Regions from separate parts of the Paenibacillus sp. BGI2013 genome, predicted to be linked through region 1. Evidence: riboswitches for the same ligand, from Rfam matches in the RefSeq annotation. Region 1 holds a riboswitch; each other region holds the start of a gene.
The links. A riboswitch is a leader RNA that binds a small molecule or an ion and turns the genes downstream of it on or off. The one in region 1 is predicted to bind cyclic di-AMP.
Positions count from the first base shown of each region.

Region 2: it holds a riboswitch for cyclic di-AMP, as region 1 does, so the genes downstream of both, CXK86_RS16395 (hypothetical protein) here and CXK86_RS29370 (resuscitation-promoting factor) in region 1, are expected to answer to the same signal.
Region 3: it holds a riboswitch for cyclic di-AMP, as region 1 does, so the genes downstream of both, CXK86_RS10770 (3D domain-containing protein) here and CXK86_RS29370 (resuscitation-promoting factor) in region 1, are expected to answer to the same signal.
Region 4: it holds a riboswitch for cyclic di-AMP, as region 1 does, so the genes downstream of both, CXK86_RS02150 (C40 family peptidase) here and CXK86_RS29370 (resuscitation-promoting factor) in region 1, are expected to answer to the same signal.

Region 1 covers NZ_PJFA01000020.1:14,678-18,904, reverse strand. Annotated here, with positions in the region: gene rsmA (16S rRNA (adenine(1518)-N(6)/adenine(1519)-N(6))-dimethyltransferase RsmA) at 1-400, opposite strand, end outside; gene rnmV (ribonuclease M5) at 405-950, opposite strand; gene CXK86_RS29370 (resuscitation-promoting factor) at 1,106-2,290, opposite strand; cyclic di-AMP (ydaO/yuaA leader) riboswitch at 2,564-2,817, opposite strand; gene CXK86_RS29365 (TatD family hydrolase) at 3,059-3,829, opposite strand; gene CXK86_RS29360 (HD domain-containing protein) at 4,162-4,227, opposite strand, start outside.
Region 2 covers NZ_PJFA01000006.1:102,190-106,416, forward strand. Annotated here, with positions in the region: gene CXK86_RS16385 (Nramp family divalent metal transporter) at 1-64, shown strand, start outside; gene CXK86_RS16390 (HAD family hydrolase) at 169-852, opposite strand; gene CXK86_RS16395 (hypothetical protein) at 1,234-1,629, opposite strand; cyclic di-AMP (ydaO/yuaA leader) riboswitch at 1,748-1,923, opposite strand; gene CXK86_RS16400 (glutathione peroxidase) at 2,296-2,775, shown strand; tRNA gene CXK86_RS16405 (tRNA-Leu) at 2,923-3,005, opposite strand; gene CXK86_RS16410 (urease accessory protein UreF) at 3,448-4,149, shown strand.
Region 3 covers NZ_PJFA01000003.1:758,422-762,648, forward strand. Annotated here, with positions in the region: gene CXK86_RS10760 (ABC transporter substrate-binding protein/permease) at 1-789, shown strand, start outside; gene CXK86_RS10765 (amino acid ABC transporter ATP-binding protein) at 776-1,498, shown strand; cyclic di-AMP (ydaO/yuaA leader) riboswitch at 1,717-1,911, shown strand; gene CXK86_RS10770 (3D domain-containing protein) at 1,914-2,588, shown strand; gene CXK86_RS10775 (polysaccharide deacetylase family protein) at 2,697-3,488, opposite strand; gene lpdD (prenylated flavin chaperone LpdD) at 3,642-3,983, shown strand; gene CXK86_RS10785 (PspA/IM30 family protein) at 4,095-4,227, shown strand, end outside.
Region 4 covers NZ_PJFA01000001.1:470,703-474,929, reverse strand. Annotated here, with positions in the region: tRNA gene CXK86_RS02160 (tRNA-Leu) at 1-51, opposite strand, end outside; gene pelA (pectate lyase) at 228-1,190, opposite strand; cyclic di-AMP (ydaO/yuaA leader) riboswitch at 1,609-1,740, shown strand; gene CXK86_RS02150 (C40 family peptidase) at 1,746-2,210, shown strand; gene CXK86_RS02145 (carboxymuconolactone decarboxylase family protein) at 2,284-2,613, opposite strand; gene CXK86_RS02140 (hypothetical protein) at 2,755-2,973, opposite strand; gene CXK86_RS02135 (hypothetical protein) at 3,093-3,422, opposite strand; gene CXK86_RS02130 (xanthine phosphoribosyltransferase) at 3,520-4,101, opposite strand.

The sequences.
Region 1 (4,227 bases):
GCAGGTTAGCTACGACACTGACTTTGTCCACGGATGCAAAATCCGTATTAAACAACTCAGCCAGATCAAGCTTCAACACATCCCCATGATGAACACGTACATTCGAATAAGGCTGCATCACTTCTCCCAGGATTGGGATCAAGCGCTGGTCAATCTCTACGGCTGTGACGGGACCGGCTACCCGAGCCAGTCGCTCCGTGAGGGCTCCAATACCCGGCCCGATCTCCAGTGCGCCCTTAGACTCGTCCAGATCGGCTGCATTAACGATTTTGTTCAGTATATTTTGATCGATCAGAAAGTTCTGACCCAGACTTTTCTTAAATGAGAATCCGTGTCTTTGAATAATCTCTTTCGTACGCTTGGGCGTTGCAATTTCAATCGTCTCTTCCATGTTCTTCATATGCTCACAATCCTTCACGTTCAATTTGCGCTAATGCTGTAGAGAATTCTTCCCGTGTAATCTGAAATACACTGAGACGTTTGTGGAACTGCTTACCGTTACAATAACCGATGCCCAGCAGATTGCCCATCTCCATACGACGTGCAGCAGCCTGCGGATGCACAATAAGTCCTGCCGCGATCAGGTCCTCCCAATCGATCAGGCTCGGAGCACCTTCGTATGAAGTATGTACGCGCGCCAGAGCATGACGGATCGCCTCTGGTGAGGCATTCTCCACCCCAATGTCCCCTTTGCGCGTTGCATCGGCTTCCGGAATGAAGGCATGTTTGCAGCCAGGCACCTTGTTCGCAATGATTTTACGAATGCGTTCGCCAGCATGATCCGGATCTGTCAGTACAATGACTCCCCGTCTCTCCTGAGCAAGCGCAATCCGCTTCAGAATGCGTTGGTTGATGGCTGATCCACCTGTTTCTATGGTATCGGCTTCCACGGCCCGACGGATAGCTACCGTATCGTCACGGCCTTCCACCACAATGACTTCTTTTATCATGTTCCATTTCTTCCTTTCTAACGCAAAAAGAAGAGGAATATCCTCTTCTCTGCCAAACGGCGGGGGAGACTGAATTCAGACTCCTCCGCCGCATATTCCGCATGAATCATTCATGCAACTATTTTATAGCATTCCCATTTCAAAGTAAAACGATTTTAGTTCGCTTCCGGCTTCACCGGACCGATCACGTAGACCGTCTTGCCTTTCTTACGTCCAAAATTCAGGGCATGCTTCACACTGTCATAATACACATCAATTTTGTTGCCTTTAATGGCACCGCCTGTATCTTCCGCACGACGGAATCCCAGACCTTCGATATATACCCACCAGCCAATTGGAATGACTTTGGGATCAACCGCAATGGTGCGCCCTTCCGTTACACGAGTACCGGAAGCTGTTTTAGTTCCAATGCCAGGCTCTTCGGAAGAGTAGGCAGTCATGGATACATTTTTAAGTACTTTGGAGTATTTAAAAGAAGTCCCGGATACGGTAATCACTTTGCTGCCCGAGGCAGATGTTTTCTTCGAGTTCGTTGTTGTAGCCTTTTTGGTTGTTGACGTTTGAGCCGATACGGTCTGAATCTCAGGTTCTTTCACGACCGGTTTTGCTTTGGTGCCGACAGCGATCACTTTATCTACACGATTATTCGCGACAGATTTGCCGACCATTTTTTTGGAGACCAATTCTCCATCCTGAAATACCTTTTCGATATGCTGTACAATTGTGCCTTCTTTGCCGTTCACAACGACTCGGTTATCCCCTTTGTACAAGCTAGGGTCAGCCGTTTTAATGACTTTGTAAGCGATCGGTTGCTCTACTTCCACTGTACGCTTTGTTACGCGCACTACACGGATCTTCATCTCCGCTTTGATCGCAGTTCCAAGCGCCGGATACACTTTATCATTACTTTCAACTTGAATACCTGATTTTTGAATTGCATCTTCTACCGATGAATCGGTTGTATACAGAGTCTTGGTGTCTCCGTCTGCCGTAATGTTAACTGGAACGGCCCGCTCAATAACGATTCGGTCTCCATCTGTAATCGCCCCATTCATGGACATGGATACCTTATCGTGAGGGCTGACTGTGATCGACTGCTCCTCCAGCATTTCCTGAAGCATTCCTGTACGAGTCTCTACCACCTGAGCTTTGCCATCAATAACCAGTGAAATTTGTTTCCCGGCCTGACCGTAAACGACTAACAAGATCATGATTGTAAGCGCAATTGAGAAAATCGCGATCAATGCCATTTGACGCATGTTCTCATGCTTCCACCGCAACGCGAAAGACTTACTGGATGATCGTGACTCATGGGTCTCTTCTGGTTGGAATGTGCCCACTTCTCCGTCCTCCTTCATAGCCTCGCCGTCTAAAGTAATGCATGATGTCTTTGACGTGACTATACCAAATTTTCTACAGAACACAGATTGGACCAACATAATCCGGTTCTGCACCATGAATCAATCTTCGCAACATGATGTCATCCTCCTGAATACCTACCGTATGATGACAATATTTCTTTTATTCAAAAACAAAAAAGCCAAAGAAAGAGTGTAAGAGGAACTCTTTCGTGGCTTCCGAATGATTCTGAATATCGGAAATTCATGCACGAGGTTGCCTCTCTTTTTCCGCTTGCGAGGTTAGCTGTCGGGTTCGGGCGAAAGAGAGCCGCCCTATCTTGGGTCACCCGCTCATGGCGGACGCCCTTGAATTCACCCCGAGACCCAAAGAAGAAATCAAATACGGCTTCGCAGTTCCCTTCGCTGCTTTTGGGTCAGCGAACGTTGCGCATCGGCCAAATACACCGATGTTTAAGCCCTATTGGTTCCCCCGCTCTCCGATAACGGAGACTCAGCGAGACTGATTCATGAAAGTAATGTTGTTTCATCGGAAAGTGTCCCTTTGTTCATCCCCCGAACATCTGTCCAATTTTCCGCACAACAATTCACTGAAAAGATGATATCCTGTTTTGATGCATGTTGTAAAGCGTTGATCAAGTACGTTTTTCTGAATATTTGGTTAAAATATTGTAATATTCTTGATTTATTTGGATCAAAGGGCAAATTACCTCCGCTTACCTGCCTTTTTCACCTCATTTGCTCGTTTTTTTACCGAATCCCAAATCGTTCCATGGCATTTTTGGTTGTTATTGCAGCAATTTCCTCCACCGAAATGCCTTTAATTTCCGCAGCTGCCTCTGCAACCAGACGTACATGCGCTGTCTCATTTCGCTTCCCACGATAAGGGTGAGGTGTCAAATATGGAGCATCTGTTTCAATGAAAAACCGGTCCATAGGAACCTTCTCCAGCACCTCTTTGGGCTGCTTTGCATTTTTGAATGTGATCGGTCCTCCGAAGGAGAGATGGAAGCCCATATCGAGACAACTTTTTGCTGTTTCCCAACTGCCCGAGAACGAGTGCATCACACCACCAACTTCGCCCGCCTTCTCTTCACGCAAAATTCTTATGATATCCTCATGTGCATCCCGATTATGGATGACAATTGGCATGTTCACTTCACGCGCCAAAGCAATTTGTTGTCGTAATACGCGATGCTGTATCTCTTTTGGTGAAGTATCCCAGTGATAATCCAATCCAATCTCACCGATCGCAACCACTTTTTCATGCTTGCATAAAGATGCAATCCACTCCAAATCGCCCTCCTGCATTGTGATCGCATCTACGGGATGCCACCCAACAGCTGCATATATAAAGTCATACGTTTCGGCGAGTTTCATTGTGGTTGGAATCGTCTCCCGGTTAAAGCCAATGTTGATCATGCGACCAACTCCTGCATCCACAGCACGCTGAATCATGTCCTCGCGGTCCTCGTCGAATTGTGGTGCATCCAGATGTGTATGTGTGTCGAACAGCATCATGTCTGTATCTCCCTTCATGTCGAAATAACGACTATCTTCTTTTTCAAAATCCAATTTGTAAAATTCAATAATTCAATGACTCATACATAAAACATTTTGGGTATCTGTGTATTACATCATTACGTTTGTTTCTTCACAACTACAATATATAGAAGATATACGGATATTCTGATCTATATATTGCTAATTGTGCTCATTCTGCCTGCTTGCATTTACAAAATTATGTCGATCTACATATACTCCCCATTAAAGCAGATTACTGTATCATGGAAAATAGCTCTTTTAGAAAGTGTTTTGATATCGAAATTCTTCATCGGATTATACCCACACGATTACAAGAAATAGGGGCGTATATGTGACGGTAATTCGTGAATAATCGCATCCACCTTGTTTTGCGG
Region 2 (4,227 bases), on a different contig from region 1:
CATTGCCGCGATTATCGTTGTGCTGAATGTATATCTGATCATTCAGACGATCCGGTTGTTCTAATCTCATTTTAATTGGCTAAATACTAAAAAGGCTGATCAACTCCGGTATTTTATACCCAGTTGATCAGCCTTTATTGTTGCAATCCAATAAACAACCATCTGAATCTAATCCTGATTTGGCATCAGTAACGGCAAGAGTTGATCCAATGATTCAACAGTCCAATCCGCACGTTTGTCATCCGATAGATCTGGCTGGAATCTTCCGTAACCCTGCATAATTCGAATCGTACGCATGCCCAGATTCCGAGCAGGTATAATGTCGTTATCGATCCGATCTCCGATCATGACGGCTTCCTCCGGTTCACAACCTGCCTGCTTCAAGGCCACAGCGTATAACTCAGGGTCTGGCTTGGACACTCCTTCTTCAGCTGAACATGCCAGAACATCAACATACTTCCGCAAGCCGTAACTCTCCAGTCTCTCTTCCGTTCCAGGACTCTGATTGGCAATAATGCCAATGCGATAATGCCGTGACAACTGCTGAAGAACAAAATCTGCTGAAGGAAAAGGACGTTCAAGATCTTTTTGAAACTTCAGCTTGTCCTGAATCTGTTTTTGATGCCCCTCGTCTTCAACAAATGTGCGAATCGCCACTCTCATAGGCCATTGCTCATATTTTCGGTAACAGCTCGCGAACAGTTCGCGTACCGCCTCAATTGTCACCGGATACCCCAAAGCACAAGCTTCACGGACAAACTGTCCGATAATATCATCAACCGGCTCCCATTCATCCACCAGCGTATCTCCAACATCAAAAAACAACCATTTCAATCCACCTACATCCGGCACGCCAATTCCTCCTTGTAAGCCACAGGTGATTCCTGATCCTAATCGAGTTCAAAAAGTCTGGTTTTCAGTACCAAGAAGATGGAATGAAGCTAGAAATGGAGTAGCGGAGCGTAGGGAAAACTACGTGAGCCACGGACATTTCGGCTGAATTTCATATTCGATGCTGATGATGCCGTTAGGCATCCTTCGTAATCAAAAGCGGACTTTTTGAACAACCTATAGAAACCATAAAAAAGAAGACTCACCATCCTGCATGAGTCTCCTCAAACTTCCGTTTATCGATGAATCAATTTCATAATACCTTGAGTGAATTCTGAAATTGATTCTAATACATTCAATTATAACAGGCACCTTACACCTGAGCAATCAGAAGCTATGGCATTAACCATTGAGGAGAAAGCCAACTTCCCCATTGAGCGAATATACAATCCGGTCTGCGCCCATGCCCCGATAGATGCCCTTAGGATGACTCTGCTCCGTAATGACGCACAGGGATTTCGATGTCCATGAACGGCAGATCTGTAAATAACGACAGGTCAGATTCAGACTGTTCTCGAAAATAAACACGTTGCCTACGCTGCCCTGCGGCAAAAACCATTTTTGAGCTGCAGCCGTATTCATGCGAATGACATGTTCTACTCCGATTCTACGGAGTCTTCGCTCTTCCCCTGCACTGTTGGTTAGAACGGCAAACGGCATTTTTTTGTACATCAGCAATTTGATAAATTTGCGTCCTGCTTCATTTGGAGCAGTCACTAAGACCATCTCAGTATCCATCATTCGTTCCTCCCTTGGCGTGAAAAGACAACAAAAAAGAAGCGTGGGGGACCAAGGCCTCCCGAACGCTTCTTAAATAACCCATGGCGAAAACACCATGAACCAGCGTACGGCTTGTTGCCTCTCCCTTTAACGCTTACGAGGTTAGCTGACGGATTCGGGCGCGAGAGTCGCCCTATTTCCGGCTGTCACCGGAAAATTCACCCCATGAATGCCCACTGTCCTGGACAGCGCATTCCGTTGGTTCCCCCGTTTTCCACTCATCAATGAATGGAAACTCAGCGATTAAAACATCGTTCGTATATCTTAAGGATAAGATCGAGCGATATTATCGTTTGTTTCGTTTTTCAAGTACATTTTAGTTTAAATTGAAATTACGTTATGAATCATACACCCATGCCATGTCGGTGTAAAGTCCGCCCAGATCACCAAATCGGCAGATTTTTGCCAATTCCTATCCATAATAACGCTTACAACAAAGTTATACTCTATCTATCTCTTCAAGGCTATCTAATTCTCACTCTGGCGTAAATCACTTCGCAATTCATTCACGTATTCTGCACAACTTGCCTGTTTTGATTCTTTTAACACCATATTAGTTTTGCAATATTTAATTGCAACCAATATAATAGAAGATATAAGAGTAAATAAATGGAGGCGATTTAGATGACAGTCTACGATTACAAAGTGAATACCCTTCGCGGTCAAGAAGTTGAAATGTCCGACTACCGTGACAAAGTGCTCCTGATTGTGAATACGGCAAGCTCATGCGGCCTTACCCCTCAATTCAAAGGTCTGCAAGAATTGCAAGACAAATTTCAAGATGCTCCATTTGAAGTGCTTGGTTTCCCAAGCAACCAGTTTGCACAGGAAAAAGGATCTTCCGACGATATTGCCGAGTTCTGTCAGATGAATTATGGCGTGAGCTTCCCCATGTTTGAGAAAATTGATGTGAACGGCTCAAGCGCTCACCCTCTTTTCCAACACCTGAGCACAGAAGCTCCTGGCCTGCTCGGCTCCAAAGCAATCAAATGGAATTTCACCAAATTCCTCGTGGATCAGAACGGACAGGTCATTAAACGTTATGCTCCCAAAACAACACCGGACAAGATTGAAGAAGATATCAAGAATTTGCTGCAAAAATAATACACAGGCCACCCGTAGCCGGAAGGTAGAGCAACATTCCTCCGGTAATGGATGGCCTTTTTTCAACCCAGATGTCATACTGTTCGAAAAAGACAAAAAAAAGAAGCTTCCCATTAATGGAAAGCTTCTTTTTAATCGTTCATATGATGCGGTCGAGAGGACTCGAACCTCCACGGGCATACGCCCACTACCCCCTCAAGATAGCGTGTCTGCCATTCCACCACGACCGCATGTCGTAAATAATCGGCAACAGAATTGATTATACCGGGTTCAGAACTAAAAGTAAAGTATTATTTAATACTTCTTTTTCAGCTAGGCATTTTCATCAAAAATCGCATAATCTCGTCATCTTTACCCATGAACTGCATATCATTAGATTTGATCCCCTCTTTTCCGGCTTGAGCCGATCTTGTTGATTCATTTATATATAGTCCTTCCTTATATAGTCCTCCCTGCACTTCGCCACATAAATAACACGATAAGTTATATAAAATAACACAAATATTAAATTCCAGATTTAATACATTAAATTTAACGGATACTATTGACAAAAAGCGGACATTTATGGGATGATAACTATCATATAATTCGGATTCTCAAACATAAAGCAAACAAAAAGGAATATAAATGTTACTTTAAGTGACATTTAACGAACACAGGAGGCGAATGATTGTGAACCGTGGGAATAAGCTGCTCGATTATGTCAAACTGCTTGATTCCTCTATTCAGGTTGGAGGGTTCACCCATTCCTTCGGCATGGATATCCATATCAGGGAGGGTACCATTCGTAATGCTGAAGATCTCGAATCATTCATGCGTTGTCAGTTGCATCCGAGCATCGTTCGTCTTGAAGGTATGGCCATCAAAGGGATCTATACCGCAGCAGATCACAAGGATACATGGCGGATAGCTCTGATCGACAAGCTCGTCCATGTTCAGCGAACCCCTGGAGATCTAAGAGAACAAGCTGCCGCCATGGGTAAACGATTGATCAGACTCGCACGCGCTCTGCACCCCTGGATTGAATTCAGCCAGCTCGAACAGATCTTTGCCAAATACGATTCGGTTGGCTGCCTCTCCACTGTTCACGCCTGGATTAACCACCACCTCGACATCCCGGTCGAGGAGGCGGTCCTTGGTTACCTGCATTCAGCCATGAATGCCTGCATAACCGAAGCCTCCAAAGTTATTCCCCTGAACAACGATACAACCAAGGATCTGATGGTCCGCCTGGCCACAGATCTGGAGAATGAATGGAAGACCGTCAGTGCCTCGGCTGCGGATGGACTGGCACAGCCAACCTCGATGTCCATGAAATCGTTTTTCCCCAGTTTCCATATGCTCGGAGCTGGACTTCATGCCTACAGGGCCTAATCCTCTTCCTCCTCATACCTGCTCCCCTTCATTCAAACAAACTAAAAAACACGCGGCAACCTCCTTGCCGACGTGTTT
Region 3 (4,227 bases), on a different contig from region 1:
CGTAAAGGTAATACCGAGCTGCTAGCTGCAGTAAATGGAACACTGGAGCGACTGAAAAGCGAAGATAAAATCAATCAGATGGTGACGGACGCCAGCCTCTTGATGGCGGATAAAGCGAACAAATCACAAAATATTTTCCAAGTATTCTGGGAGTACAAAAGTTTCTATGCTACAGGTGTAGGATACACACTTCTGTTGTCTGCACTTGGGGTTATCTTCGGGGTAATTATTGGATTGATCATCTGTTTGTTCCGTTTGCATGACGTTGCAATCTTGCGCTGGATTGGTACGGCTTACGTTGAAGTGATCCGTGGCACACCGATGTTGGTACAGTTGATGATTATTTACTATGGTTTTTCCCTGAGCTTTGGCATTAACTTCACTGCACTTCAGGCAGGTATCATTACACTTTCAATCAATAGTGGTGCCTATCTGGCGGAGATTTTCCGTGCAGGTGTCCAAGGTGTGGATCGTGGTCAGTTGGAGGCAGCGCGTTCATTAGGTATGGGAAGAGGCGCCGCGATGCGTTATATCATATTGCCACAAGCCTTCAAAGCTGTATTACCAGCGATCGGTAATGAATTCATAACTATCATCAAAGAATCCTCCATTATCTCCGTTATCGGTATGGTGGACATTATGTATCAGGCTAGCGTGGTCAAGAACATTACGTTCCAAGGGTTGAGTCCGTTTCTAATTGCAGCAGCCATCTACTTTGTAATGACGTTCATTTTGTCCAAGCTGCTGGGACGACTGGAAAGGAAGTTGAGTGCAAGTGATAGACGTTAGACAATTACACAAATCTTATGGAAATAACGATGTGCTTAGGGGCATAAACGTGACGATTGGCAAAGGTGAGGTTGTCGTGGTCATCGGTCCTTCCGGTTCAGGTAAAAGTACTTTCTTGCGTTGTCTGAATCTGCTGGAACAGCCTACCTCAGGAGAGATTGATTTTGAAGGCGTGTCAATCACGGACCCCAAGCATAACATTAACGCAACTCGTGAGAAAATGGGCATGGTGTTCCAGCACTTCAACCTGTTCCCACACAAAACGGTACAGCAAAACATCACGATTGCTCCGATTAAAGTGAAGAAACAATCCACTCAGGAAGCGGAGAAAATTGCCTCTGATCTGCTTAACACCGTGGGTTTGTACGATAAAAAAGATACATTCCCGAATCAGCTGTCTGGTGGACAGAAACAGCGGATCGCCATTGCTAGAGCATTGGCCATGCAGCCGCATGTGATGCTGTTTGACGAGCCTACGTCGGCACTGGACCCTGAGATGGTCGGTGAAGTGCTGGATGTCATGAAACGTCTTGCAGAAGGCGGAATGACGATGGTCATCGTAACACATGAGATGGGTTTTGCACGTGAAGTGGGAGACCGAATCCTGTTCATGGATGGCGGGGTTATTGTGGAAGAGGGAACACCTGATGAGGTGTTTGGAGCACCCAAAAATTCACGTACACGTGATTTTCTTGCGAAAGTACTCTAAACGATGTGATCAAATAGCGTTACTGACTTCGAGTCGGTAACGCTATTTTTTTATGGATAATAATCACGTGTGGATTCGGAAAAGTAACTTTTCTGTTACCAAATATAAAGAAGTCGGTTCGCCAACTTTTCTGAATTATCCAGTATTCTTACAGTTGATGACATGCTAAAAACCATTTGGTAAGAATTACTACAAGTTCAGGTTACAAAATTGTGATATATTGAACTCTGCCGAAACTTCCGGACAGGGAGTGTGGGGGATGTAACGATGCAGATTGTGCAGGGGGAAGATCTACAGCACACTGCTTGGGGTGAATTGGGTACATAACGTTTCAAATGTAACGAATAACCTATAGGGTGGGCTCCTCATCCGAATCCGACAACTAACTTCGCAGGCACAATGAGGGAGGAAGACCATGATTAACAAGAAACGTATAGCCAAAACAGCAGTAGCATTAATGACAACAGCAATGCTCATTCAAGCCGTTCCGGCTCACGCCGATTCAGTTCATGTGGCCAAAGAAGGGGATACCTTCTACACCTTATCAAAACAATATGGAGTAGCACTCAACACGTTGGTTAAAGCAAACAACGACATTTCGGCTTACAACATTTATGGTGGTTTGAAAATTACGATTCCCGGTAAGGCAAACAATGTTGCAGCCGCTGCGGCAACGGAGAGCAAGACCCCAGCCAAAACAGTTACCACAGCAAGTTTGGACGTTAACGCAGATAACAAAGTGGTTCAAGCCTGGGGTAAAACATTCGATTACAGCAAAGCCGTTAACGTGAAAGCAACGGCATACTCTGCAGATCCGTCTGAAAATGGAGGATGGGGTGCAGTCGATTATTTCGGAAATGACCTTGAACTGGGCACGATTGCAGTTGATCCAAGTGTAATTCCACTCGGAACCAAAGTACTGGTAACTGGTCATAGCCATCCAGGATTGCCAAAACAGGCTTTTGTAGCCACAGCGCGGGATGTGGGTGGTGCAATCAAAGGTCACCGGATTGATATCTTTATCCCCGGTAGCAAACAGTCTGTAAGCTCATTTGGATTTCAGGATATCGAGCTGTACATTCTGAAGTAGAGAGAAAATAACATTTTAAATGAATTCAAACAGGGTGTCTGCCAGTCGCTAATTCGCGATTGAACAGCACCCTTTTAATATTCTAATTTATTTTCTATCACGTTCATCTTAATCTTTGGCCTTTGGCAATCCCAACATTTCGTCCAAGGTGACCAGTTCATATCCCCGATTACGCAATTCCTCAATGATTTCAGGCAAAGCCTCAATCGTGCCGTTCAGGTTTGATCCTACACCGCCTCCAGCATGTTGCAGAACGATGGAGCCAGGTTTCACGGCAGAGAGGATGTTATCTTTCACCTGTTCCTTTGAAAGGCCTTTCCAGTCCAGGGAGTCTACGTTCCAGTTCACAATGCTATAGTGTTGTTTGGCAGCCCATCTCAGCTGTTCTTCATTAATGTCTCCATAAGGCGGCCGAATCATCTTGGGCGTATATCCTGCCAAACGTCGAATAATATCCCCGGTATGTAAAATTTGTTTGCGAAAGGCATTCATCGACAGCTTACTGAATTCAGGATGATTGTAGCTGTGATTACCAACCATATGCCCTTCCTTAACGATGCGTTTCACCAGATCCGGATGTTTCTCAGCACGACTACCCACGATAAAGAATGTAGCTCTGACATTGTATTTCTTCAATACATCCAGCACTTGTGGAGTAAATCGTGGATCAGGTACATCATCAAAAGTCAGTGCAACCTTCTTGGTTGAAGGACCATTGGTTTTGAACGTATCGGCATATTTTTGACGTAATTGTCCCAATGTCAGTTGTTCTTCTTCCGCAGAATCCGAACCTGATACGGATTCACTTGGCGGGCTTGAAACATCCCGCGATGAAACTGGAGCATGATATCCTCCGAGAAAAATAACGATAACCATTAGCATAATGAGGCGTACGCGCATAATAACGGCCTCCTTTTCCAAAATGACGTTCTCCTTGGTATGCCCGGGAGCTCCATAAAATATGCGCAGTGTGAGAAGTTTCATTGCCGATTTAGCTCATGACAGCCATAATTCCTCCATATATAACATATAGAAAAGGATAGGTGGATGGGTATGAGTACATATGATTTGAAATCCATACGTTTACAGGTGATTGAAGCAGGAGAAGATAAGGTTTTTCTCGTTACCGGAGGAAAGGCACATATTGGCGCAGTAGCCACGTTCTACGTGGATCATGAGCGCGTAAGCGGGATGACAGTACATATTCCTGGGCATAAAGAACAAGAGCTGTGTGAGCGGCTTGCCCGAAAGGCTGCCTTGCAGCTGAAAGTAACCGTTACGGTGATCATGGGTATCCATTTTGATTCCATCACGCGGATGCAGATCGACGAAATCGTGCAGACTGCAGAGAGGTTGATGGAGGATCATCTGAACAAAGATAAACGATTTTCCTGACATAAGAACCATTCAATGTTTTGATTTTATTTGCTAAAATTGAAACGAGTTGTAGATTGTTACGTATGTATGTTTATATACGATGTAATATCGACTAGGAGGAATAACATAATGTCCATTTTCAAACGTTTGCGTGATCTAACTATGTCTAACATCAACGCCATTATTGACAAGGCGGAAGATCCAATCAAGATGACGGACCAATATATCCGTGACATGCAAGAGGATCTGGAAGATGCGGAGA
Region 4 (4,227 bases), on a different contig from region 1:
TAGCCCACACGGACCTGAACCGTGCGCGTCTGCCAATTCCGCCACGACCGCATATTGTATCTCCGTCATCCATATCGGCGACAAGAAATAATATATCATGCGTAATCTATCATGTCAACACTGAAAATAATAACAATAAAGCCCGAATCAGACGTCCATGTCGATTCGGGCTTTACCTTTAACTGCTGCTAATAGTTTGGTTCATTAAAACGGAAGCATACTACAAATTACAGCTTGGAAGGCCAGTTGCCATACCATGCATAACCGCCTCTTCTTTCTTTATCAATATCACTTAATTTGTATTTAACTACCCCGTCACGACCAATAAAGATTGGTTTATCCGTTCCGATCTCATAGAAGCGTGCCCAAATTGGTGCAGCTTTGGAATCAGCGATAATTTTACTATCTCCATTAGCTCTTTCATACTTGTAACCCGTAATTTTCACTTTGTTAAACCAAGCCTCCGCTCCTTTAATGGATGCGGTAATTTTAGCGTTAGCAGGTCTGGTTTTCAGAAATTTAACAATCGTTACACTCTCTCCAGCTGTCAGTGATGGCACTTCGTAGATTCTTGCGCTCGCTGGTTTAAGAGAGCTGGAATCATGTTGTTGTCCCCATGCTGTCAGCTTACCACCTGAAACGACCTGTGTATTCAGAATCGCCTCCACACCTTTGGCAACTGAATTTTTACTGCGGTTAGCAAGTGTGCTGTCGATAAATGAGAAATCACCTTTGCGTGCTGCTACTTCATCCAGCATGATCATTACATTAATCATGGCATCATCATTGTAAGTGATGTGCTTGTGGTATCCGGAGCTTTGGTAAACTTGTGGCCACCCGCCGTTTGAATACTGCATGTTGATCAAAAAGTTAATTCCTTTGATTGCAGCTGTGGAGTAACGCGGATCATTCGTCTTTTTAAATTCCTTCGCCAATCTTCTAATTTCTGAGTATGTAGCCTTGTTGTCTATCGTGGACTTTGCCCACTCTCCACTTGTCTGTTTATAATCTTTTCTCCAACCTCCATCCGGCAGCTGGTTCTTCAAAATATCAGAAATACTCGCTGTAGTACCCGACGCATCTGCAGCAGATACCGTCCCTACAGGGAGAACTGCCATTCCAACTACTGAGAACACCATCGTACATGCCAGGACAAAAGTAATTATTTTCTTCGCTTTCAAATGTAACACTCTCCTATGTTCGTTTTTATAAATCTTCCACTTCTACTTTACGTATGATATACGCCCCAAACCTCCTTTATTTGTATTTATCGCATAATAAAATCAATTTTAATCCAATATGTGGATTGGATAATCAGATAATATGCAAAAAATCGATTTTTGTCAATATATGCAACTTAATGAATATAATCTCTCTAATTCTACATAACGGGATAGTTCTTTTAACTCATGACAAACCTATTTATTTATCCAAATTCGTCTTAAGCGAACCAATAATGACGTTTTTGTCATGAATGATATCCAAACTTGATCCCTTCTTTCATATAAAAACCTTAATTCCGCTAACATTGAGGTATTACGAAGGGTTTTAAATGGGTTTGACAATTACGCATTTATGCAATATAGTTTCAAATAGTTACAAAAACTTAATTATTCATTGCCGAGTTTCATGTTTGAAAACGGGGGAACCAATTTGGGTGAATTATTCTTATACATAGGAAATATAGGGAACCTTCTACCGAACCCTTAGCTAACTCCGTAGGCATCGAAGGGAGAACATTGATTTTGAAAAAACTGATTATCTCCATTTTTGGAGCAGCTGTATTATTTACATCCGGGGCAACAAGCACAGAGGCAAGCAGTATCAACTCCGTAGTGAACAACATGACAGGTATTCCTTACAAATGGGGTGGCACAACTGTAGCCGGCTTCGACTGTTCTGGTTTTATGAGATATCTTTTCAACAAATACAGCATTGAATTGCCACGTACTTCGCAGCAGCAAGCCAAAGCAGGTACTCCCGTATCCAAGAGCAATGTTCGGACAGGTGATCTGGTGTTCTTTAATACAACAGGCAAAGGCATTTCACATACAGGTGTATATATCGGCGGCGGACAATTCGCTCATGCCTCCAGCAGTAAAGGTGTAAGCATCACGAAGTTATCGAATCCATACTTCAATGATCGTTATGTAACAGCACGTCGGGTAACTGGACAGTTTATGTATGATAAAATGTTAGGTAAAATGTGATTCACATACAAAAAGGCATCGGTTATTAACCGGATGCCTTTTTTGCACTTAAAAATGAATGTTGCATTGCTTACTAATGCAGCGCCTTCTGCACTCGCATCGCACCCTGAGACAGGGCATGTCCTCCTCCAACAGCTCCGGCCACCGCAACGGTCTCCATAATCTCCTGATCTGTTGCTCCCTTGGCCCGGGCTTCTTCTACATGGTAGAAAGTACATACCTCATTGTTGGCGAATAATCCAATGCCAAGCGCAATTAGCTGTTTTGTCTTCGCATCAATCACGCCAGGTTGGAAACATTCTCCGGTAAACTCATGATACGACTTCACCACACCTGGCAGTACATCGCTTAATGCTCCAATCTGATCCTTGTAGGCATGAACTTTATCATTCATCAATGTCATGGCTTGTAGCACACCCTCTCGGCTATAGTTACAGATCTTCCTCACTGTACCTATCTTCTCTCCCGAGTGAGTCATTTATGCCAAGAAATCATGGTAATTCCAAACATTTAACGCGCATGGCTCTGCCATAATTATAAGCTGTTACTCACTAAGTGGACTCTGGCGCGGCTCGCTGAACAGCTGATAGCTGTAACCTCGGTCCAGCTTAACGACACGTCGATTCTGACGACGGATAAGTACCTGCTCGCCATCCCAGGCAACCACAATCCCTTTCACGTCGTTCGATTCCAGCTCGTCCCGTACGACTCTAACTTTCTCACCTGACAGACGCAGGGCGTCCAATTCTGTATCACTAATCATCTTCATGGCTCCTATATTTCAAATTTATTTACAAAAAGAGACCTAAATGAAAAGTCATTTAGGTCTCACGTGACTGTATTGGACTGTCATGTCATTCGAAATTATGTCCCGACTGAAAGTTACCGCTGCGCGTGCTCTTTGCTGTCGTTCTTCTCGAACCAAAAATCAAGCACTTTGGCGGACATCACACGTTCTTCAAGGTACTCCACTTGATGCGGTGTAAATTGTTCTTTCCAAGAGAAGGACAACTCTTCGCACAAGCCTACAATCGTCAGTAATTCTGACCAGGCAACATAGCGTTTGTACCAGAAAAATTGAGGATGTTCAATCATATAGGGATAAAGGTCATCGAATTCCGTATGTTTACAATCCAGGGCACGTTCAAAATGAACTTTCGATTCCGCCAGCTTATCATTAAAAAATTGTTCTGTTGCCGGTTGGTTCCCCATGGTGTTGCCTCCTCTCCCTAACATAACCCCATTATAAATGAAATCGGCGGTCATGCAAAGGCATAGTTCAAAAAATAGGCCCTATTCCTTTAAAATGTCACATTTCGTTATCGTCAAATTGTACCGTACCATCGTTCAGGGAACGAATGCGTACCAAGGCTTCCACCGGAATACCCTGTTCACGAATCGTGCGTGCCCCTGCCTGGAAACTTTTCTCGACCACAACGCCGAATCCGACGAGTTCCGCGCCAGAACGCTCGATAATTTTGATGACGCCACGAGCGGCATCTCCATTGGCAATGATATCATCAATGAACAAAATGCGGTCATTCTCATGAATGAACTCGCGGGATACCATAATGTCAGTTACAATTCCTTTGGTAAAGGACGGTACACGTTCACAGTAAGCATCAGGATCAGCCAGAAGTGTTTTTTTGCGACGGGCGAATACAAGTGGCACCCCCAGTTCATAGGCTGCGGCAAACGCAACCGGAATCCCTGAGGATTCTACCGTGATTACCCGAGTTACTCCACTTTCACGAAAACGGGCAGCGAACTCACGTCCCATCTCCATCGTTAATGCAGGATCAATCTGGTGGTTCAACAGACCATCCAGCTTTAATACTTGATCCGAGATAACCACACCTTCTTGTAAAATTCGTTGTTTCAATAATTCCATGATTTGACCTCCCAAGCCTATCCTATGAGGTAAAAGTATCATATATCTATCTATAAGTTCAAGCGAAATTGCCTTGACGCTGTCCTTGGGACGCATTTCAAGCCAAAGCTCATTATCGATTGTCAT